4 regions of the Martinezella lusitana genome follow, and region 2 is predicted to be linked to each of the others. Evidence: predicted binding sites of a transcription regulator. Region 2 holds the regulator's gene; each other region holds the start of a gene.

Region 1 (5,682 bases), 2.0 Mb from region 2:
AGTGGAACAAACCGCGCCGCGCAAGCCTGATCTCGAGATCGTCGAAAGCGGATTCTTTTCGCTCGACGCCCTGCCGCCGGGGACGACCAAGGCGACGTATCGGCGGCTGAAGGAGCTGGAAGGTGGCGAGGCGCCGTCGAATTACTGGTGACGGCTTTCGTTCCGAACATCATGACGCGGTTCGACGTGGAAAGCCAAACGAGCGGCGGGGGAAGCCTATCTCGCCCTTGGCGGGCGAGAAAGCAATTTCACTGGTTTAGGAATTGCGGCTTTGAAAGCAGCTCAGGATTCGAGGTTTGGCGCAATTTCTAAGCCATTGAAATTGCAAGAGCGGGGGTCTGCATCTTGCGTCCCTGCTTACCCCCTCTTTTGCAAAATCTAGCACTTAGCTGACGCTAAATGCTGATTTTGCTTTCTCGCCCGCAAGGGGGAGAGATTGACCGTGCCTCAAGCCGTCTTCACCAATCCTTCCCGCCCATGCGGATGGTTAAAATCCAGATCGGGACCGACGGGGACGATGCCGGTTGGGTTGATCGTCTTGTGGCTGCGGTAGTAGTGATCCTTGATATGCGCAAGGTTGGTCGTCTCGGCGACACCGGGGACCTGATAGAGGTCGCGCAGATAGCCGGACAGGTTGCGATAATCCTCGATGCGGCGGATGTTGCATTTGAAATGGCCGACATAGACGGCGTCGAAACGCACGAGCGTGGTAAAGAGCCGCCAGTCGGCCTCGGTCAGCTGGTCGCCCAGGAGATAGCGATTTGCCCCCAGGCGCTTGTCGAGCATGTCGAGGGTTTCGAACAGGCGCAGCACATTCTGCTGGTAGGCTTCCTGCGTGCCGGCGAAGCCGGATTTGTAGACGCCGTTGTTGACTGTGTCGTAGACCACCTCGTTCAGGGTATCGATCTCGGCTCTAAGGTCCGTCGGGTAGAAATCATCCTTCGCGCCGGTCAGGCCGTCGAAGGCGCTGTTGAACATGCGGATGATCTCGGCAGATTCATTGTTGACGATCGTGCCGGTCTGCTTGTCCCAGAGGACGGGAACGGTGACGCGGCCGGAATAATGCGGATCTGCCTCGACGTAGACTTCCCAGAGCGCTTTTGCGCCAAAGAGATGATCGATCGTGCCGCCGTCCTTGCCTTTGAATTCCCAGCCATTTTCCAGCATCAGTGGATCGACGATGGAGACGGAGATCAGGCTCTCGAGCTTCTTCAGCTTGCGGAAGATCAACGTGCGGTGTGCCCAGGGGCAGGCGAGCGAGACGTAGAGATGGTAGCGCCCGGCCTCGGCCTTGAAGCCGCCCGTACCGCTCGGCCCCGGCGCGCCGTCGGCGGTGATCCAATTGCGAAACTGCGAGGCAGCGCGCTTGAAATGGCCTTTGGTTTCCTTCGTGTCGTACCAGACGTCATGCCAGACGCCGTCAACCAACATGCCCATTGCCCGATCCTTTCGGAGATCCTGTCTAAAAACTTGATCTGGAAAATACGGTATGTTCGTGGAATTGCGAGACGGTAAACGATGAACAGTGCGTTACGACATCCTCGCGAAAATCGCGAAGCGATTTTCGGACAAGATCATGTCCTGGGCAAATGTCATCATCTCGACACGATCATCCGTCAACAAAAGACCGCCCGCATTTAACATTGGACGAACCGAAAATTTCCTGCTATCCGGCTTGTCACACTTTGAGGACCGCTTGTCATGACAGCAACCAGAAGCCTGCGACGACGCTGATGATCCCGAACGCTCGAGAAGCGTTTTCGAGAACCATCCCGTCTGTCTATCTGGTTTCATTGGTCTAATGTACAAGCACGATCTGGTCTACCTCACTGAGGATGCGTCGCACGACGCTGTCATCGAACTCATCAACGAAGAAGCATTCGGTCCCGGCCGGTTCACCCGCGCCGCTGCGCGGATTCGCGAGCAAGGGCCGCATGACCGCACGCTCTCCTTCATCTGCGCCGACGACGGCGAGACGATTGCCTCCGTCCGGATGACGCCGGTTCTTGCCGGCTCGGTCAAGGGACATCTGCTCGGACCGCTCGCCGTTCGCCCGTCGCACAAGAACCGGGGCATCGGCCGGGAATTGGTGCGGATCGCGATCGAGGCTGCCAAGCGCAAGGGGTCGGAAGCAGTCATCCTGGTCGGCGATCCGCCGTATTACGGCCCGCTCGGCTTCGAGAAGGTGGCCTATAATGCGCTGGCATTTCCGGGGCCGGTCGATCCGGGCCGGGTGCTCGTCGTGCCGCTTGCTGTTGATACGCATGAGCGGCTGAAGGGCATGATTGCCTGGCATGATGACGCCGCATCGGCTGTCCTTGCCGATGACGTTGACGACGAAGATTTGCCGCTGGTGGCGATCGCGGTCTAACCGCAACGATTTTCACAGATCCGGCCAACCACTGCCCGCGCGCTCCCTTGCGCGGGTATTTTTCATCTACCTGTCATACGGCCAACCTAGAGTTTTGCCTGTTCTGATGAAGAGCGATTGCGAAACTTTTGGGGGTAGTGCAATGACTGAAAATCTCACGCAAAAAGATATATTTCCGACCAGTCAGCTGGAAGACGCTGACGGGGAGGGCCATAACTGTACCGACAATCCGACGATGGGGGAAATCATCGGACGTCGCTTTTCCCGGCGCGGCTTCCTGCAAGGGTCGCTCGCTGTTTCCGCCATCGCTGCGACGGTAGGGCCGCTCGCATTGGTGAGCGCGGAGAAGGCCCGTGCGGCCGGCGGCTCGGCCTTCGCCTTCAAGGAAATTGAAGCCGGTGTCGATGCCGATCACCATGTCGCCGAAGGCTATGACGCCAATGTGCTGTTGCGCTGGGGCGACGCGCTCTTTGCCGATTCGCCGGCTTTCGATCCGAAGAACCAGTCCGCCGAGGCACAGCGTCGCCAGTTCGGCTATAACAACGATTATGTCGGCTATATCCCGTTGGAGGGTTCCTCCGAACACGGGCTGCTGGTGGTCAATCACGAATATACCAATCCGCATCTGATGTTTCCGGGTCTGGTGACAATCGCCGACGGCAAGATCAAGCAGGCGCCGCTGAGCAAGGAGCAGGTGGACATCGAAATGGCCGCGCATGGCGGCACCGTCGTCGAGATCCGCAAGGTCGACGGCAAATGGCAGGTCGTGCCGGATGGCAAATACAATCGCCGCATCACCGCGACGACCGAGATGCAGTTGACCGGCCCGGCTGCCGGCAATGATCGGCTGAAGACCTCGGCCGACGCGACCGGCGCCAAGGTTTTCGGCACGCTCAACAATTGCGCCGGCGGCGTTACGCCCTGGGGCACCTACATCATGGCCGAGGAGAACTTCCACGGCTATTTTTCCGGTAAGCTGCCGGAAGGCCATAAGGAAGCCGCCAACTACAAGCGCTACGGCGTGCCGGAAGGCAGCTACGAATGGGCGAATTTCTACGAACGTTTTGATCTCTCCAAAGAGGCGCACGAGCCGAACCGTTACGGCTGGGTCGTCGAAGTCGACGTTCTCGATCCGCAATCGGTGCCGAAGAAGCGCACCGCACTTGGCCGCACCAAGCATGAGGGTGCTGCCAATATCGTCTCCAAGGACGGCCGTGTGGTCCTCTATCTCGGCGACGACGAACGGTTCGATTATGTCTACAAGTTCGTGACCGCCGGCACCTATAATGCCGCCGACCGCGCCACCAATCTGGATTTGCTCGACAACGGCACGCTCTATGTCGCCAAGTTCTCCGAGGACAGTACGCTTGCGTGGCTACCGCTGACCTTCGGACAGGGGCCGCTGACGGCGGAACATGGCTTTGCCAGCCAGGCCGACGTGCTGATCGAAACGCGCCGTGCCGCCGACTTGCTCGGCGCGACCAAGATGGACCGGCCGGAAGACATCGAACCCAATGCCGTCAACGGCAAGGTCTATGTCATGCTGACCAACAACAGCAAGCGCAAGGCCGATCAGGTCGATGCCGCCAATCCGCGTGCCGATAATGCCTTTGGTCACATCATCGAGATCAGCGAAGAAGACGGCGTGTTCTCGGCAACCAAGGGCAAGTGGGAAGTGCTGCTGAAATGCGGCGACCCCTCCGTTGCCGCTGTCGGTGCTTCCTTCTCGACCGAGACGACGAAGAACGGCTGGTTCGGCATGCCGGACAACTGTTCCATCGACGCTGCCGGCCGTCTCTGGGTAGCGACGGATGGTAACAGCAACAAGGCGACCGGCCGCACCGATGGTCTCTGGGCCGTCGATACGGAAGGCGATGCGCGGGCGACCTCGAAGCTGTTCTACCGCGTGCCCGTCGGTGCCGAACTTTGCGGCCCGCTGTTCCTGCCCGATGACCAGACGGCTTTCGTTGCCGTGCAGCATCCGGGCGATGGCGGCGATGACTGGTCCGGTCACGGCCGGCCATCCTACTACGAGGATCTGTCGACGCGCTGGCCGGACTTCAAGCCGGACATGCCGGTGCGTCCCGCCGTGGTGGCCATCACCAAGACCGGCGGTGGCAAGATCGCCGTCTAAAGCTTTGTAAAGAACAGGCTATCGCCCCGTCTGCCTCAGCGGGGCGATAGTTTTTTCTGCAGGAAATAACGGCTGCGACCCGCAGGGAAGTCCGGTAACTCGCCGAAGATGGCGTAGCCCTGTCGCTGATAGGCGCGTAGCGCCTGCGGATTGAAGGTGTCGATCCAGGCGCCGAAACAACCTCGCGTCACCGCTTCCGCTTCCGCCGCTTCCAGCAGCTTGCCGGCCATGCCCTGGCCGCGCAGTGTTTCCGGCACGAACAGCCAGGCCGTGAACAGCCAGCCCCAGGCCGTATAGCCCGAGACGCCGCCAATGGTCTTGCCGCTTTCGTCGCGGATCAGAACGGCAAGCGCGCGGCGCTCGGAGGGCCCGACATCGGCAGCGTTGAAGGCCGTCAGGCCTTCGCCGATCGCCGCGAGGTCGCTTTCGGAAGGAGTGTCCGTTACATCAAGTCGCGACATGGCAATCACCGTCCTTCACGCCACCACATGGCGGAAAAGCCAAAGAGGAGGGCGGCAAGACCGGCAAAGCCCGCAAAGAGCGGCAGGTTGTTGATGCCCTTCAGGATGGTCTCGTCGGTCATGCGGATAGTCAGGCGCTGATCGTCGGCGACACGGACCGCACCGCGCACCGGCAGGATCGGCGGGACGGTTATACCGCCGCTGGCGGTGGCGACCCGGGTGACAAGTCCTTTGGTCTTTTCCGCCAAAGGCTTCAGCGTCTCCGTGGTCGAGATCATCGCCTTGAATTCCGGCGCGTCGACTGCGCCGACATGCACCAGCGTCGAGAGATTGCCATTGGCGATCTGGTAAAGCCCGATCTCGTCCATGCGCTTCTCGGCCTGGTAGAGCCCGGGCTCGCTCTGTTTCAGCGGCAATGTCTGTGTCTTGCCGGAGGGAGACTTGATGGTGGCGGGGCCGGGATCGTCGCCGATCGTCTGGCGGGTGACTTCCAGCGTGCGGCCGGCGGCGCGCGCCGTCAGGGCCTCCTCCTCGAGTGCCGGTTCCTTCAGCAGCCAGTGGGCGATGCGGCGATAGAGCGACACATGTGGGCCACCGCCTTCGAAGCCACGCGCCCAGAGCCAGCCTTCGTCGGAAAGCAGCATGGCGACGCGGCCCTGACCGACGCGGTTCAGCACCAGCAAGGGATTGTTATCGGCAGCGACCATCACGGTCTG
Region 2 (5,682 bases):
CATCAAGACCTTCCACCTGGAAGGGAACAACATGATCGTCGCCGGCAAAATCGAATTGACCCAGCGAGGCTGCACTTTCCGCCATTGCTCTACTCCTACTGCGCCCGCGGCATCAAACTCGCGGTTCTATATCCTCAGATCGCGCCCAGGCACCAAGCAAGAATCGACTTTTGCGCATGAAGGCGGTTTTCCGCCTCATCGAAAACAACGGATTGCGGACCATCGATCACTTCGTCCGTCACTTCCTCCCCGCGATGGGCGGGCAGGCAATGCATGAACAAGGCGTCCTTGCCGGCCTGTGCCATCAAAGCCGCGTTGACCTGATAGGGCTGGAAGACGTTGTGACCACGGGCCCGGTGTTCCTGATTCATGGAAACCCAGGTATCGGTTACCACGCAATCGACGCCAGCGACCGCACGGTCGACGTCATGCGAGAGCATGATTTCAGCGCCCTGGTTGCGGGCCCAGTTCAAATAGTGATCCTTTGGCTCGGAACCAAGGGGTACGGCCATGTTCATGCGATAGTCGAAGCGTGCAGCCCCCTCGATCAGCGAATGCAGCACATTGTTGCCGTCGCCGGTCCAGGCAACGGTCTTGCCCTTGATCGGGCCGCGATGCTCCTCGAAGGTCATGATGTCGGCCATGATCTGGCAGGGATGCGTGTCGTCGGTCAGCGCGTTGATGACCGGCACGGTCGCGTGTTCGGCAAGCTCCAGCAAGCGCGAGTGCTCGGTCGTGCGGATCATGATCGCATCGACATAGCGCGACAGTACTTTCGCCGTATCACCGATCGTCTCGGCGCGGCCGAGCTGCATCTCGGTGCCCGACAGGAACAGCGTCTCGCCACCGAGCTGGCGCATGCCGACGTCAAAGGAGACGCGGGTTCGGGTGGAGGGCTTCTCGAAGATCATTGCCAGCATCTTGCCGGCAAGCGGCTTGTCGGCCGTACCGGCCTTCAGCGCCCGCTTTCGCACGATGGCATCATCGATGATGCTGCGTAGATCGGCAGCCGCAACGGCCGAGAGATCGAGAAAGTGTTTCGGAGAAGCCATGGTCCTACCTGTACTCTAAAAAACAACAACGCCCGCGTGGGGCGCGCATAACCCCTTAAATCGGAACCGATTTAAGGAAAGGCTTATGCGCCATTCTAAGTGTTACTGCGTCCTTTGCGCGTCCGTATGGACGTGCGGCGCAGTAATCCGCCCCAATCAACGGGCGCTGGATTTAAGCCGACTTTTTGACGCGAGCAGCGCGCACGGATTCTGCAGCGCGTTCGATGCGGGCAATGCCTTCGCGCGCTTCCTCTGCGGTCACCACCAGTGGCGGCAGCAAACGGATAACGTTATCGCCAGCCGGCACGCCCAGCATATGCTCCGCGCGGATCGCCTGCAGCAGCTCCGCCTGCGGAATGGCGGCCTTGATACCCATCATCAGGCCCTCACCACGGATATCCTCAATGATATCGGGGAAACGATCCTGAAGCGAGGCGAGGCCCTGACGGAACACCAGGGTGATGTCGCGCACATGTTCGAGGAAGCCGTCTGCCAGCACGATATCGAGCACGGCATTGCCGACTGCCATGGCGAGCGGATTGCCGCCATAGGTCGAGCCGTGTGTGCCAGCCTTCATACCCGATGCCGCTTCGGCGGTTGCCAGGCACGCGCCGAGCGGAAAGCCGCCGCCGATGCCCTTGGCCACGGCCATGATGTCAGGCGTAATGCCAGCCCACTCATGGGCAAAGAGCTTGCCGGTACGGCCAACGCCGCACTGGACTTCGTCAAGGATCAGAAGCAGGCCATGCTCATCGCAGAGCTGGCGCAGGCCGCGCATGAATTCATTGGTCGCCGGGCGAATGCCGCCCTCGCCCTGCACGGGCTCGATGAGGATGGCGGCCGTCGCATCGGTGATGACAGCGCGCACGGCGTCAAGATCGCCGAAGGGCACCTGGTCAAAGCCCGGCGCCTTGGGGCCGAAGCCTTCGAGATACTTCTCCTGGCCGCCCGCGGCGATCGTCGCGATCGTGCGGCCATGGAACGCACCTTCGAATGTGATGATATGGAATTTCTCGGGATGACCCTTGGAGAACTGGTAACGCCGCGCCGTCTTGATTGCGCATTCCAGCGCCTCGGCACCGGAATTGGTGAAGAACACCTTGTCGGCGAAGGTGGCTTCCGTCAGGCGCTTCGACAGCTTCTCCTGGCCTGGCACCTCATAGAGGTTCGACAGATGCCAGACCTTGTCGGCCTGCGCCTTCAACTCCGCAACCAGATGGGGATGCGCATGGCCAAGCGAATTCACCGCGACGCCGGCGGCGAAATCGAGATAGCGCTCGCCGGTCTCCGTGAACAGCCATACACCCTCTCCTCGCTCAAACCGCAGCGGGGCGCGCATATAGGTGTCATAAAGCGGCGCGGTTTCAGCCATGGCGCATGTCTCCTCGATCACAACCTTTAGGGCCAATCGTTTCCTTCAAGTGAAACGGGCCCGGAAAAATCAAAAATGCCGCCTTGCGGCGGCGTGGGTACTATTGATGTTTTGCACCGCGATGTCAACAAAACAGGCAATTTCGCGGACGCAGCAGAGCGCCCCTCGGCGAGAGGTATGTCTCTAGTTGCTAATATTGCAAAAATGCCACGCTTGCACAAGCAAGTTGGGGAAAACCCCGAAATCGATTCCCCAGGAATCATGCGACTCTTGTCACGGAGTCAGCCTCACACTAGGTTAAATCTCAATTACTAGACTGCATGCGGCGGAACTAGTCACCACAATTTTTTAAGCGTTTCGTGCCTCGATCCCATCTGAGGCAATGGTGAAGGATTCTGCCATCGGAAACGCGACAGCGGAGACAGGGCATGAATTGGACAGACGAACGCGTCGAGAAGCTGAAGAAGCTGTGGTCCGAGGGTTTGAGCGCGAGCCAGATCGCGGCACAGCTCGGTGGTGTCAGCCGTAACGCCGTCATCGGCAAGGTACATCGCTTGAGCCTGCCGGGCCGAGCGAAGGCAGGCGGCACGGCAACTGCGGCCCGGGCACAGAAGCGCAACACTTCGGCGCCGCGCGCACCGAACTACGCCTCGCGCGTTGCAACCCGCACGGTTACCCGTCAGCAGGGCGCAACGATGCTCAAGGAAGAAGTCGAGATCGATACGGTCAACGAGATCGAATATCGTCCGGCCTCCAATGTGGTCGTTCCGATCTCGCGCCGCCTCGGTCTAACGGAACTTACCGAACGCACCTGCAAGTGGCCGGTCGGCGATCCGCTGAAGGATGATTTCCACTTCTGCGGCAATGATAGCCCGGATGCATCGCCCTATTGCGGCTACCATCAGCGCCTGGCCTACCAGCCGGTGCATGAACGGCGCCGGCCTGCGGCTCAACCGCGCGGCTGAGATGCCTTATAGCTGAATGAAAGAAACGGGCCGAAAGGCCCGTTTTCTGTTTCCGCCGCTATGTTGGATGGCTGACCGGTTTCCCGCTCAGGCTTCCATGGAATAACCCGCGCCGCGAACGGTGCGGATGACATCCTGCATATTGGAGAAGTTCAGCGCCTTGCGCAGGCGTCCGACATGGACGTCGACAGTGCGTTCGTCGACATAGATGTCATGTCCCCAGACACCGTCGAGGAGTTGCGACCGCGAGAAGACGCGGCTCGGCGAAGCCATCAGGAATTCCAGCAGGCGGAATTCCGTCGGCCCCAACCGCACTTCGCGGCTCTTGCGGTGGACGCGATGGGTCTCGCGGTCCAGTTCGATATCGCCACAGCGCAGAACCGTGGAGAGGACCTCCGGACGGGCACGGCGCAGCATCGCCTTGACGCGAGCCATCAGCTCCGGCGTCGAGAACGGCTTGACGACATAATCGTCGGCGCCGGTGGAAAGGCCGCGTACGCGCTCGCTTTCCTCGCCGCGGGCGGTGAGCATGATGATCGGCAGGCGCTCCGTTTCCGGCCGCATGCGCAGCCGGCGGCAGAGCTCGATACCCGACACGCCGGGGAGCATCCAGTCAAGGATCAGAAGATCGGGGATGCGCTCCTGGAGGCGAAGTTCGGCTTCGTCTCCTCTCAGAATGGTATCGACCTCGAAGCCTTCGGCCTCCAGATTGTAGCGCAGCAGAACGCTGAGCGCTTCTTCGTCTTCTACAACAGCAACTCTCGGAACCATGTGTCTCTGGTCTCCTTTCTTGGCGTCTTCGTTATTCCGTCAGCGCACCGACGGTGTTGGCGGTATCGTCTTTCGGGCGCTCGCCCTCGGGCTGGCTGCCGGTCGCCATGTAATAGATCGTCTCGGCGATGTTGGTGGCATGGTCGCCGATGCGCTCGATGTTCTTGGCGCAGAAGAGAAGATGCGTGCAGGTGGTGATGTTGCGCGGATCTTCCATCATGTAGGTCAGCATCTCGCGGAAGAGCGAGGTGTACATCGCGTCGATTTCCTCGTCGCGCTCACGGATCGACACGGCCTTGTCTGGCGAACGGGTCGTGTAGACGTCGAGTACTTCCTTGAGCTGGCTGAGCGCCAGTTCGGAAAGATGCTCAATACCCCGCGCCAGGCTGCGCGGAACGCCGGTGCCCTGCACGGCGATGACGCGCTTGGCGGTGTTCTTGCCGAGGTCGCCAACGCGCTCCAGATCGGCGGCGATGCGAATGGAGCCCATGATTTCGCGCAGGTCGGCGGCCATCGGCTGCCGGCGAGCAATGGTGACGATTGCCTTGTCGCCGACTTCGCGTTCGGCATGGTCGAGGACGACGTCGTCGGAGATGACCTTTTGCGCAAGAGCAACATCGCCGTGCACCAGCGCGCGGACGCTGTCGCTGACCATCTGCTCCGCCAGGCCGCCCATTTCGGCAATGCGGCGCGTCAGGAACTTCAGGTCTTCGTCGTAGGCAGAGAGAATGTGAGTAGAGACCATTTTTCTATCCTCAGGGTGAAACTTGTGATGGTAGCCGCGCGCGGGACATCATCAACCAAAACGGCCCATGATGTAATCCTGCGTGCGGAAATCGTCGGGATTAGTGAACATCTTATCGGTATCGTTCTCCTCGACCAAATGGCCGAGGTGAAACATTGCGGTGCGTTGCGAGACACGGGCTGCCTGCTGCATGGAATGCGTCACGATGACGATCGTGAAGTTTTCCCGCAGCTCGTGAATCAGTTCCTCGACCTTGGCCGTGGCGATGGGATCGAGCGCCGAGCACGGCTCGTCCATGAGAATGACTTCCGGGCTGACGGCGACGGCACGAGCGATGCAGAGGCGCTGTTGCTGGCCGCCGGACAGACTGGTTCCGGCTTCCTGCAGCCGATCCTTCACCTCGCCCCAGAGACCGGCCTTCTGCAGGCTGGTTTCGACGATATGATCGAGATCGGCCTTGGAGCGGTGAAGCCCGTGAATGCGCGGGCCATAAGCGACGTTCTCGTAGATCGACTTCGGGAAGGGATTGGGCTTCTGGAACACCATGCCGACGCGGGCGCGCAGCTCCACGACGTCGATGGCGCTGTCATAGACATCCTGATCGTCGAGCGTGATCTTGCCGGTGACGCGGCAGGTGTCGATCGTGTCATTCATGCGGTTCAAGCAGCGCAGGAAGGTGGACTTGCCGCAGCCGGACGGGCCGATCAGCGCGGTGACCGTATTGACGCGGATGTTCAGGTCCACACCGAACAGCGCGCGCTTGTCACCATAATAGAC
Region 3 (5,682 bases), on a different replicon from region 2:
CAACTTCCTGTTCTTCGTTGCCGGTCTGCAGGCAATCCCGAAATCGCTGCTCGAAGCCGCCTCCATTGATGGCGCGCGCGGCAGCAGGCGCTTCTGGACCATCGTCTTTCCTCTGCTGGCGCCGACGACCTTTTTCCTGCTGGTGGTCAACACGGTCTACGCCTTCTTCGACACCTTCGGCATCATCCATGCCGTCACCGGCGGCGGACCGGCCAAGGCGACGGAGACCCTCGTCTACAAGGTCTACAATGACGGTTTCGTCAATCTCAACCTCGGTTCGTCGGCGGCACAGTCGGTGATCCTGATGGTGATCGTCATCGCGCTCACCGCGTTCCAGTTCCGCTTCGTCGAGAAGCGTGTGCACTATGCGTGAGGTGAACCGATGATCGAAAAACGTCCCGTTGCCAATCTCGTCGGCCATCTGATGCTGATCATCGGCATCATCATCGTCGCCTTCCCGATCTATTATACGTTCGTCGCCTCGACGATGACGTCAGCCGAAATTCTGCGGCCGCCGATCTCGCTGCTGCCCGGCGGTCATTTTGTCGAGAATTATGGGGAGGCGCTCTCCGGCGGCGTCGAGCGCGTGGTCGGCGTCAGCCTGCCGCGCATGCTATGGAACACGTTTGTCGTGGCCGTCGTCATCGCCGTCGGCAAGATCGCGATCTCCTTCCTGTCAGCCTTCGCTATCGTCTTCTTCCGCTTCCCATTGCGCATGGTGTTCTTCTGGATGATCTTCGTGACGCTGATGCTGCCGGTCGAGGTCCGCATCCTGCCGACATACAAGGTCATCGTCGATCTCGGCATGATCGACACCTATGCCGGCCTGACCCTGCCGCTGATGGCATCGGCAACGGCCACCTTCCTGTTCCGGCAATTCTTCCTAACTGTTCCGGGCGAACTGCTGGAAGCCGCCCGCATCGACAATGCCGGACCTTTCCGTTTCATGCGCGATATCCTGCTGCCGTTGTCGAAGACCAATATCGCCGCCCTGTTCGTGATCCTCTTCATCTATGGCTGGACGCAATATCTGTGGCCGCTGCTCGTCACCAACGACGCCAAGATGTCGACGATCATCATCGGGCTCAGGAAAATGGTGGATTTCGCCGATGCGGCGACGCCGTGGAATTTCGTGATGGTGACGGCGATCCTGGCGATCATTCCGCCCATCGTCGTCGTGGTGCTGATGCAGCGCTGGTTCGTCAAAGGTCTTGTGGAGACGGAGAAATAATGGCTGGGATCACCCTCAAGGATGTCCGCAAAACCTACGGCGGCGGCATCGACGTCATCAAAGGCGTGTCGCTTGATATTGCCGACGGCGAGCTCGTCGTGCTGGTTGGGCCTTCCGGCTGCGGCAAGTCCACGCTTCTGCGCATGATTGCCGGACTGGAAAGCATCACATCGGGCACGGTGTCGATCAATAGTCGCGTGGTAAACGAGCTGGAACCGTCGGACCGCGACATCGCCATGGTCTTTCAGAACTATGCGCTCTATCCGCATATGACGGTGCGCCAGAACCTGGCCTACGGGTTGAAGAATCGCAACACGCCGAAGGACGAGATCGAGCGGCGGATTGACAAGACGGCCCGCTCGCTGGAGATCGAACAATTTCTGGAACGCAAGCCGCGCCAACTGTCCGGCGGCCAGCGCCAGCGCGTCGCCATGGGCCGCGCCATCGTGCGCGAGCCGGCCGCCTTCCTGTTTGACGAGCCGCTCTCCAATCTCGATGCCAAGCTGCGCGTGCAGATGCGCGTCGAGATCAAGCGGCTGCAGCGATCGCTGGCAACCACCAGCGTCTATGTCACGCATGACCAGATGGAGGCAATGACGCTGGCCGACCGGCTGGTGGTGTTGAATGGCGGCCGGATCGAGCAGGTCGGCACGCCCATCGAGCTCTACGAGCGTCCGGCCACGACCTTCGTCGCAACCTTCATCGGCTCGCCGTCGATGAACCTCCTGAAGCTCACGGAGAAAAGCGGCCTTGCTCTTTCGGCCGGCGCCGGCCCCGTCAGCGGCGACACGACCATCGGCATCCGGCCCGAGGACCTTCATCTGGCCGAAGATGGAAATGCCGCCGCCTTTAGCGCAAAGGTGCGCGTCCAGGCGGTGGAGCTGGTGGGTGCGGAAAGCTATGTTTACGGCATCCTTCCGGATGGTCAGACCATCGTCTTTCGCGTCTCCGGGCGGTCTCAGATCGCGATCGATGCCGAGCTTGTGGTTGCCGCTTCCGCCAACGCCTTGCATTTCTTCGACGGCGCGGGAAACAGAATAGAGTCCACATAAACGGGTTCAAACCTTGGGACGACGCTGTTGGAGAGGGTCGTTTCGCAGGCGTATCGGCTTTTCATGTCACGCTCCGTCATTTATGACGGATTTATGACAACGCATGTTTGGAGCGCCGACAGTGAACTGGTTTCGTAAATTGATGCCGCGGGAAGATCGTTTCTTTGATCTCTTCGAGCGGCATTCCCGCACCGTCGTCGGCGCGGCCGAAGCTTTGAACGAATTGCTGGCCGGCAAGGACACGGAGCAACATTGCCAGCGCATCGTCGAGCTGGAGAACGAAGCGGACGAAATCACCCGTGAGGTCCTGCTCGCCGTTCGACGCAGCTTTATTACACCCTTCGATCGCGGGGATATCAAGGACCTGATCATGTCGATGGATGATGCCATCGACATGATGCACAAGACGGTCAAGACCATCCGGCTGTTCGAACAGACCAGCTTCGATCCCAGAATGCAGGAAATGGGCGGGGTAATCGTCCAGGCCGCCAAGCTGGTGGCCGAGGCAATCCCGCTGCTCGATCGCATGGGCGCCAATTCGGCCCGCCTCAGCGTACTCACCGAAGAAGTGGTGAAAGTCGAGGGCCGTTCCGACGAATTGCATGAGCAGGGTCTCAAGGATCTCTTCCGTCGTCACGGCGGGTCGAACCCCATGGCCTATATCATCGGCAGCGAGATCTATGGCGAGCTGGAGAAGGTGGTCGACCGCTTCGAAGACGTCGCCAACGAGATCAGCGGCATCGTGATCGAGAACGTCTGATGGAGGCCACCCTCGCCCTTCCGCTTTTGGCGGGCCTGATTGCCGTCGCGCTATTCTTCGACTTTCTCAACGGGCTGCACGATGCGGCCAATTCGATTGCCACCATCGTCTCTACCCGCGTGCTGCGGCCACAATATGCGGTGATGTGGGCTGCCTTCTTCAATTTCATCGCCTTCCTGTTTTTCGGGCTGCATGTGGCAGAAACCCTCGGCACCGGCATCATCGATCCGGGCATCGTCACGCCGCAGGTCATCTTCGCCGCGCTGATGGGCGCCATCGTCTGGAATATCGTCACCTGGATATTCGGCATTCCGTCGAGTTCGTCGCATGCGCTGGTCGGCGGACTGGTGGGCGCCGGACTGGCCAAGACCGGCACGAGCGCGATCGTCTGGTCGGGCCTGCTGAAGACAGCCGGCGCCATCGTGCTTTCGCCGATGCTGGGCTTCGTGCTCGCGCTTCTCCTCATCTTGTGCGTGACCTGGATCTTCGTCCGGCAAACGCCGTTTGCCGTCGACAGCACATTCCGCGTGCTGCAATTCATCTCCGCGTCGCTCTATTCGCTCGGTCATGGCGGCAATGATGCCCAGAAGACGATGGGGATCATCGCCGTGCTGCTCTATTCCCAGGGCTATGGCGGCGGGGAGTTCCATGTGCCGCTCTGGGTGGTGTTGTCCTGCCAGTCCGCCATGGCGCTCGGAACCTTGTTCGGCGGCTGGAGGATCGTGCATACCATGGGTTCCAAGATCACCCGGCTCAATCCGATGCAGGGCTTCTGCGCGGAGACCGGCGGCGCGATCACATTGTTTGCGGCGACATGGCTTGGCATTCCAGTCTCGACGACCCACACGATCACCGGAGCCATCATAGGCGTCGGCGCTTCCCGGCGCCTTTCCGCCGTGCGCTGGGGGCTCGCAGGTAACATCGTCATCGCATGGGTCGTGACACTGCCTGCCGCTGCTGTGATCTCCGCGCTGGTCTATTGGGTCATGAACTGGGTGGGCTGAACGCCCACTTGAAGGCTCATTGCCTTTTCCCTGACAGCGGCTCTCGCGCGCTCATCTCGGATGTTTGCTTCAGCGCCAGCCCCGAGAGCGGTGCTTTTTTCGGCAATTCAAGCCTCTTCCCCGACTACCCACACTCAACATGCGCAATTAATACGCACTCCAAGAGTGCGCTCAAAACTTATGCGAAATTTCCAAGAGAGCCGCTTGACAGGTCAGGCTTGGGAGGCTCTTAATGCGGTCACTGATGCAAATATATACCAGTATATCGGTTGATCATCGGAGTGTCGTTCGCTCTAGCTGACACGCAAAAAAGCTCCGATCCGTTGAATACGCACCGCGACTTTCGAAAGCCCCAAACCGGCTTTCGGAGCGATGCCGCAATGCAAAGTAACGTCCGCACGCCAAACGAAAATCCATAAGGGGAACTTCATGCGACGCCTGCTTTCCATGTCCTTTGCCTTAGTCCTCACCGCAAGCGCCGCCTATGCCGCGCCCCTCGAAGGCGGCAAGATCAATCTCATCGTCCAGCCGGAACCGCCCAGCCTGATGATCGCCATCACCACCAACGGCCCGAGCCTTGCCGTCGGCGGCAATATCTTCGAGAGCCTGCTGCGCTATGACGAGAAGTTGCAGCCCATGCCATCGCTGGCGAAATCCTGGACAGTTTCCGACGACGGCCTGACCTATACCTTCACCCTGCAGGACAACGTGGTCTTCCATGACGGCAAGCCGATGACCTCGGCCGACGTGCTGTTCACCGTCAACGACTTCCTGATGAAGACGCAGCCGCGCCACCGCAACCTGATGGACCATGTGGAGAGCGTCACGGCGCCCGACGACAAGACGGTCGTCTTCAAGCTGAAACAGCCTTTCGAACCCTTCATCCGCGCCTTCAATTTTAGCGCCATGCCGATCGTGCCGAAGCACCTTTACGAAGGCACGGAATACGCCACCAATCCGAACAACGAAAAACCGGTCGGGACCGGCCCCTTCAAATTCGTGGAATGGAAAAAAGGCAGCTATATCAAGCTGGAGAAGAACAAGGACTATTACCTCAAGGGCAAGCCCTATCTCGACGAGATCTACTACCAGATCATCCCGGATGGCGCCGCGCGCGCCGTCGCCTATGAGACGGGCAAGGTGGATGTACTGCCGGGCGGCTCAGTCGAGAATTTCGACGTTCCGCGCCTCTCGGCACTGCCGAACACCTGCGTCACGGAAAAGGGCTGGGAATATTTCTCGCCGCTTTCCTGGCTGTGGCTGAACAACCGAGTTCCCCCGATGGACAATCCGAAATTCCGCCAGGCGATCATGTATGCGCTGGATCGCGAGTTTGCCAAGGATGCGTTGTGGAACGGGATGGGCAAGGTTGCCACCGGCCCGTTCTCGTCCAAGCTTCCCTTCTATAAGGCCGGCGGGCAGCAATATGAATTCAACCCGGACAAGGCGAAGGAGCTGCTGAAGGAAATAGGTTACAACGGCAACGGCAAGCCGCTCCGGCTCCTGCCCCTGCCCTATGGCGAAACCTGGCAACGCTGGGCCGAGGCCGTGAAGCAGAACCTTGCCGATGTCGGCATTCCCGTCGAGATCGAGGCGACCGACGTTGCCGGCTGGAACCAGCATGTCGCCAGCTGG
Region 4 (5,682 bases), 350 kb from region 2:
CCTGGAAGTCGACATAGTGCGGCAGCTTCAGATGTTCGACGAAGCCGGTCGACTGCACGTTGTCGGAATGGGAAATGACGAATTCCTCATCCTGGGCGGGGGCGACAATATCCTCGCCGAGCTCGTCGGCGCGCAGCGCCCGGTCGACCAGCGACATGGCCATGGCCTTGCGCTCGCTCTGGCCAAAGACAAGGCCGTAGCCGCGGGTAAACTGCGGCGGCGCCTTGGCCGAACCCTTGAACTGGTTGACCATCTGGCACTCGGTCACCTGGATGCTGCCGAGCGAAACGGCGAAACCGAGTTCCGGTACGTCGAGCTCGACCTCCACTTCGCCAATGCGGATTTCGCCGGTGAAGGGATGGTTGCGGCCATAGCCGCGTTGGGTCGAATAGCCGAGCGCCAGAAGGAAACCCTCGTCGCCACGGGCGAGCGCCTGCAGGCGCAGGTCGCGGGTCATCGGGAATTCCATCGGCTCTCGCGTCAGGTCGCCGGTTTCGTGGTCGATCGGCATGTCGCCGTCGCCCTCGATCAGTCCTTCCTCGGCGAGAATCTCGGAGACCCGCATCACGCGGCCCTCTTCCGCCGACCGCTGCATCGGTTCGTCCACCGGTTCGTCGGTCAAGAGGCTCGGGTCGAGCAGGCGGTGGGTATAATCAAAGGTGGGGCCGAGAAGCTGGCCGCCCGGCAGGTCTTTGTAGGTGGCGGAGATGCGGCGCTCGATCTTCATCGCCGCCGTGTCCAGCGGCTGGGAATAGCCGAAGCGCGGCAGCGTCGTGCGGTAGGCGCGCAGCAGGAAGATCGCCTCGATCATGTCGCCGCGCGACTGGCGCACGGCAAGTGCCGCCAGCGTGCGGTCATAAAGCGATGCCTCAGCCATGACGCGGTCAACGGCAAGCGCCAGTTGCGCGACGATCTGGTCGATGCCGAGGGCCGGCAGCGAGCGGTCGCCACGGCGACGGTCGGCGAGCAGCCGGTGAGCATTGGCGATGGCGGCTTCGCCGCCTTTTACGGCAACATACATGCGTCAGATCTCCGTCGCGATGATCTTGGTGGTGCGCGGCAGGCAAAGGAATTGCCGTCCCGCCGTCAGAACGAGGTCGACACCACGCGGGAAGAGCGCGCGATTGTCGTTCCATGAGCGCAGGAACGTGTCCGGCAGGCCGATGGGCGCAATCATGTTGATGTCGGCGATACCAGGTCCGGAGAGCGCCAGTTCCTTGCCGCCCTCGAGGCTTGCGATTTCCAGTACGAGCGTCGTCGAGCGGTCGGGATATTCCTGCGTGCCGACGTCGAATTGATTGAGCGAGGCGAGCAGCACTCCGGTCTCGACGAAGGCAAAGCGGGCCTCGAGCTTTTCCGTTGTCACAGGTGCGCCGGTATGGAAGCCGAGCCATTCCGGCATGGTCGAGCGTGCAAGGCCGCCTGACAGCCAAACCTGCGTATCATGATCGCAAAGGGTGAGCCCAATGGCGCCGGCGGCGATGCCGAGGGGCGCGGGAGGCGCGATGTCGGAGGTGATCGTCTGCAGGGTTCCTGGCCGCGCCATCGCGTCCATCATCATCTTGAAGACGCTCTGCGCGTCGAACACCGGGTTGGCGAAGCCGCCGGTCAGGGCGTCGTTGTCGGGTATGGTAGAGACATGGGAAAGGGTCATCAGTCTTCTCCGCGGACCATGGTGAAGAAATCGACGCGGGTGGCTGCCGTCTCTTCGGCTCGTCGGTGATCCCGTCCGGCGATCCGCTCGGTGATCGGCAAAAGGATCGCCTTCTCGACGAAATCCTTGGTGGCCGGCTGATGCCAGAGCGCGTCGAAGATCGCCGCCAGCCGCACCTTTTCACGGTCGGTGCCGAGCGCATGCGCGTGGCCGACCGCGCCGGAGGCGAGCCTGATGGTGGCGCGGGTTACCGTGACTTCGCCGAGATTGAAGGGCGAGCCGCCGCCGCCGATGCGACCGCGCACCATGACGAGCCCCGTCTCCGGCCCGCGCACGGGCTGGACCACCGGCTTGTCGGAGAGCGCTTCCCAGGCAGCGTCAAGCTCGTCGCGTTCGGCCCGCGCCAAAAGATCGGCGGTGCGCTTGCGTTCCTGACGCTCCTGCGCGGCCGCCTCTTGTCTCTGTGCTGAATTCATCCCGTCATCCTCAAAATGTCTATTGATATAGACAACTATACAAGGTATGTTTTATATCTATTGGGGTGACGTGACAAGCGTATGACAGGGCAAACGAGAAATATGGCGGGGCAGAAGGTACAGAGGCAGACGGGCGTAGCGCTCTGGCGGCAGATTGCCGACCGGATTCGCGCGTCGATCAATCAGGGCGATTTCGACGAGACCGGCATGGTGCCGCCGGAAACGGCGTTGGCGCTGCAATTCGGCGTCAACCGGCATACGGTGCGAAGCGCGCTGGCCGCTTTGGGGCAGGAAGGCATCGTTCGCGCCGTGCAGGGGCGGGGCACACTGATCGAGCGCAAGGAACGGCTGAATTTCCCGATCTCGAAACGGACGCGGTTTTCTCAGGGGATCGGTGATCAGGTCCGGGAGTCCAGCAGCATGCTGGTGGCGAGCAGCAATGAAATCGCCAATACCGAGGTGGCCCGCTGGCTGAAGCTGGAACCCGGTACAAGTGTCGTCCGACTGGAAACGCTCGGTCGGGCCGACCATCGCCCGGTGTCACGCGCCACGAGCTGGTTCCCTGCCGATCGTTTTGCCAACATTGCCGAGATCTATCGGGCCACCGGTTCGATCACCAAGGCCTTCCGCGAACTCGGCGTGGCGGACTATGTTCGTGTCGTCACGGAAATCACTGCGGCCCATGCGGAAGAAGGCGATCTCGCCGACCTCGAACTCTCCCCCGGCGCCATCATCATGACCACCCGCGCACTCAATGCCGATCTCGACGGCGTGCTGGTACAATATTCGATTTCACGCTTCGCTGCGGATCGGGTGCGGTTCACGATCGAGAATTGAGGACAAGAGAAGCCCCTCATCCGGCCTGTCGGCCACCTTCTCCCCGTTTTGACGGGGAGAAGGAGATGGGCGCACCATCCGTCGCTCCTCAACCTAATGGAGGTCGATGACTTGCCACAAAAAAAGTCGTTCCCTCGCCCCGCTTGCGGGGAGAGGGCTAGGGTGAGGGGCTTTTTCGGAAGATCTATTCAGCCGCTCAATGCGCGCCGGACATATCGCCGAGCACTTCCTTGGAAGCGACGGTGGAGTCGGCGTTGAGCTTGTAGACCATCGGCACGCCGGTCGCGAGGTTAAGCGCCAGGATCTGTTCCTTGGTCAGGCGGTCGAGCACCATGACCAGCGAGCGCAGCGAGTTGCCGTGAGCGGCGACGAGCACCTTCTGGCCGGCGAGCACGCGCGGCAGGATTTCGGTGAGGTAATAGGGCCAGACGCGGGCGCCGGTGTCGCGCAGGCTTTCGCCGCCGGGCGGTGGGATGTCGTAGGAACGGCGCCAGATATGCACCTGTTCCTCGCCCCACTTGGCGCGTGCATCGTCCTTGTTCAGGCCGGAGAGATCGCCATAGTCGCGCTCGTTCAGCGCCTGATCCTTTATGGTTTCAAGGCCGGGCTGACCGACTTCATCGAGGATGATCTTCAGCGTGTGCTGGGCGCGGATGAGATCCGACGTGAAGGCGATGTCGTATTTGATGCCGTAATCGGCGAGCGCCTTGCCGCCGGTCTTGGCTTCTTCAACGCCCAGCGCTGTCAGGTCTGGGTCCTTCCAGCCGGTGAAGAGATTCTTCAAATTCCAGTCGCTCTGCCCGTGGCGAACGAGGACGAGGGTACCGCTCATGAAATATTCCTCCTTGAAAGGATCGTATCAACGTTTGGAAAGCCCGAGGACATCGAGCATGGAATAAAGGCCGGGCTTCTTGTCGCGTGCCCAGAGAGCCGCCTGAAGCGCGCCGCGGGCAAATAGCGACCGGTCGCCGGCGCTGTGGGACAACGTCAGACGCTCGCCTTCGCCGGCAAAGATCACCGAGTGATCGCCGATGACGGCGCCGCCGCGAAGCGTGGCAAAGCCGATCGAACCCGCCGGACGCGGACCGGTATATCCGTCACGCACGCGCACGGAATGATCGTCAAGATCGATGCCACGCCCCTTGGCTGCGGCTTCGCCGAGCAGCAGAGCGGTGCCCGAGGGCGCGTCGACCTTGTGCTTGTGGTGCATTTCCAGAACTTCGATGTCCCAATCGGCCGACGGAAGCGCGCGTGCCGCCTGTTCAACAAGGACACTCAGGAGATTGATGCCGAGACCCATATTGCCCGACTTGACGATGCGGGCATGGCGGGCGGCGGCCTTGAACCTGGTTTCGTCTTCGGCCGAGCAGCCGGTCGTGCCGATGATGTGGACGATACGCGCCTGGGCGGCGAGGTCTGCGAAGGTGATGCTGGTCGCCGGCGTGGTAAAGTCGATAACGCCATCGGCATGCAGGAAGGCTGCAAGCGGATCGTCGGTGACAGGAATACCGATTGGCCCCAGCCCGGCGATCTCTCCGGCATCCTTGCCGATGAAGGCGGAACCTGGACGTGCGACGGCGGCATGCAGGCTCAGGCCCTCGGTAGCGTGGATGAGGCGGATCAGCGTCTGCCCCATGCGGCCCGCCGCGCCAACCACCACCAGCTTCATCGCATTGTCGCTCATGTCGTCTCTATCGTCTTATTTGCGGGAATTGCCGGAAACGGCCGGCCGCTGAAGGTTGTTGAGGCGAGCGTAAAGACCATTGTCGGCCTCCGCAAGCGTCTCGTGGTTGCCCTCTTCGATGACGCGCCCATTCTGCATGACAATGATCTTCTCAGCCCGAACAACCGTCGACAGCCGGTGGGCGATGACGACGACCGTGCGTCCGCTCATGGCTTCGTCCAGCGCCTTCTGCACAGCTGCTTCCGACTCGGTATCGAGCGCCGACGTCGCTTCGTCGAGCAGCAGGATCGGCGCGTTGCGCACCAGAGCGCGGGCGATCGACAGGCGCTGCCGCTGGCCGCCGGACAGCGTCACGCCGTTCTCACCGACCGCGGTGTCGTAGCCTTGTGGCTGCGCCATGATGAAATCATGGGCGTAGGCATGCCGCGCTGCTTCCTCGATTTCGACATTTGTCGCATCCGGGCGTCCATAACGGATATTATCGCGGATCGTGCCTTCGAAGAGGTAGGGCTGCTGCGAGACATAGGCGAGATGTTGGCGCAGCGATTGCTTGGTGACGTGGCTGATGTCCTGCCCGTCGATGAAGATGCTGCCGGCCTTCGGGTCGTAGAAGCGCGGAATGAGGTTGATGACCGTGGACTTGCCGGCACCGGAAGGGCCGACGAGTGCCGTTGTCTGTCCACCTTCGGCAACGAAGCTCACGCCGCTTAGGACGCTTTCGTCGCCATAGGCGAAATCCACGTCGCGGAATTCGATGCGGGCTTCGGTAACGACCAGCGGCTGGGCGTCCGGCAGATCGCGCTGGCGCGGCTCCATGTCGAGCAACTCATAGATCATCCGCGCGTTGACGACGGCGCGCTCCAGTTGCACCTGCAGCTTCGCGAGGCGGCGGGCCGGATCGTAGGCGAGGAGAAGCGAGGTGACGAAGGAGAAGAAAGCGCCGGGCGGAACGTCATGATAGATCGAGCGATAGGCGGCATAGCCCAACACGCTGGCGACCGCGAAGCCGGCAAAACTTTCCGTCAGTGGTC

Evidence for each region. Region 2 encodes PhoB, which activates phosphate uptake and scavenging genes when phosphate is short. Its sites were predicted from a motif close to TGTCATNNANCTGTCAT; they were not measured.
Region 1: HB780_RS19130 (PhoX family protein) is a predicted target of PhoB. The motif match lies at 2,432-2,448, and genes of this name have one in related genera.
Region 3: HB780_RS06400 (DUF47 family protein) is a predicted target of PhoB. The motif match lies at 2,366-2,382, and genes of this name have one in related genera.
Region 4: phnF (phosphonate metabolism transcriptional regulator PhnF) is a predicted target of PhoB. The motif match lies at 2,201-2,217, and genes of this name have one in related genera.

What each region holds. Positions count from the first base shown of each region.
Region 1 is NZ_CP050308.1:1,105,847-1,111,528, reverse strand. Features, by position in the region: gene HB780_RS19145 (NUDIX domain-containing protein) at 1-151, shown strand, start outside; gene HB780_RS19140 (glutathione S-transferase family protein) at 448-1,437, opposite strand; gene HB780_RS19135 (GNAT family N-acetyltransferase) at 1,802-2,371, shown strand; gene HB780_RS19130 (PhoX family protein) at 2,514-4,505, shown strand; gene HB780_RS19125 (GNAT family N-acetyltransferase) at 4,541-4,966, opposite strand; gene HB780_RS19120 (hypothetical protein) at 4,972-5,682, opposite strand, start outside.
Region 2 is NZ_CP050308.1:3,056,325-3,062,006, reverse strand. Features, by position in the region: gene HB780_RS28495 (Hsp33 family molecular chaperone) at 1-85, opposite strand, end outside; gene argF (ornithine carbamoyltransferase) at 135-1,052, opposite strand; gene HB780_RS28485 (aspartate aminotransferase family protein) at 1,225-2,424, opposite strand; gene HB780_RS28480 (GcrA family cell cycle regulator) at 2,853-3,389, shown strand; gene phoB (phosphate regulon transcriptional regulator PhoB) at 3,477-4,160, opposite strand; gene phoU (phosphate signaling complex protein PhoU) at 4,192-4,905, opposite strand; gene pstB (phosphate ABC transporter ATP-binding protein PstB) at 4,957-5,682, opposite strand, start outside.
Region 3 is NZ_CP050307.1:719,876-725,557, reverse strand. Features, by position in the region: gene ugpA (sn-glycerol-3-phosphate ABC transporter permease UgpA) at 1-373, shown strand, start outside; gene ugpE (sn-glycerol-3-phosphate ABC transporter permease UgpE) at 383-1,231, shown strand; gene HB780_RS06405 (sn-glycerol-3-phosphate import ATP-binding protein UgpC) at 1,231-2,283, shown strand; gene HB780_RS06400 (DUF47 family protein) at 2,426-3,043, shown strand; gene HB780_RS06395 (inorganic phosphate transporter) at 3,043-4,047, shown strand; gene HB780_RS06390 (ABC transporter substrate-binding protein) at 4,477-5,682, shown strand, end outside.
Region 4 is NZ_CP050308.1:2,706,623-2,712,304, forward strand. Features, by position in the region: gene HB780_RS26720 (carbon-phosphorus lyase complex subunit) at 1-1,021, opposite strand, end outside; gene phnH (phosphonate C-P lyase system protein PhnH) at 1,025-1,654, opposite strand; gene phnG (phosphonate C-P lyase system protein PhnG) at 1,654-2,130, opposite strand; gene phnF (phosphonate metabolism transcriptional regulator PhnF) at 2,233-2,967, shown strand; gene HB780_RS26740 (2,3-bisphosphoglycerate-dependent phosphoglycerate mutase) at 3,164-3,799, opposite strand; gene dapB (4-hydroxy-tetrahydrodipicolinate reductase) at 3,827-4,651, opposite strand; gene HB780_RS26750 (ABC transporter ATP-binding protein) at 4,667-5,682, opposite strand, start outside.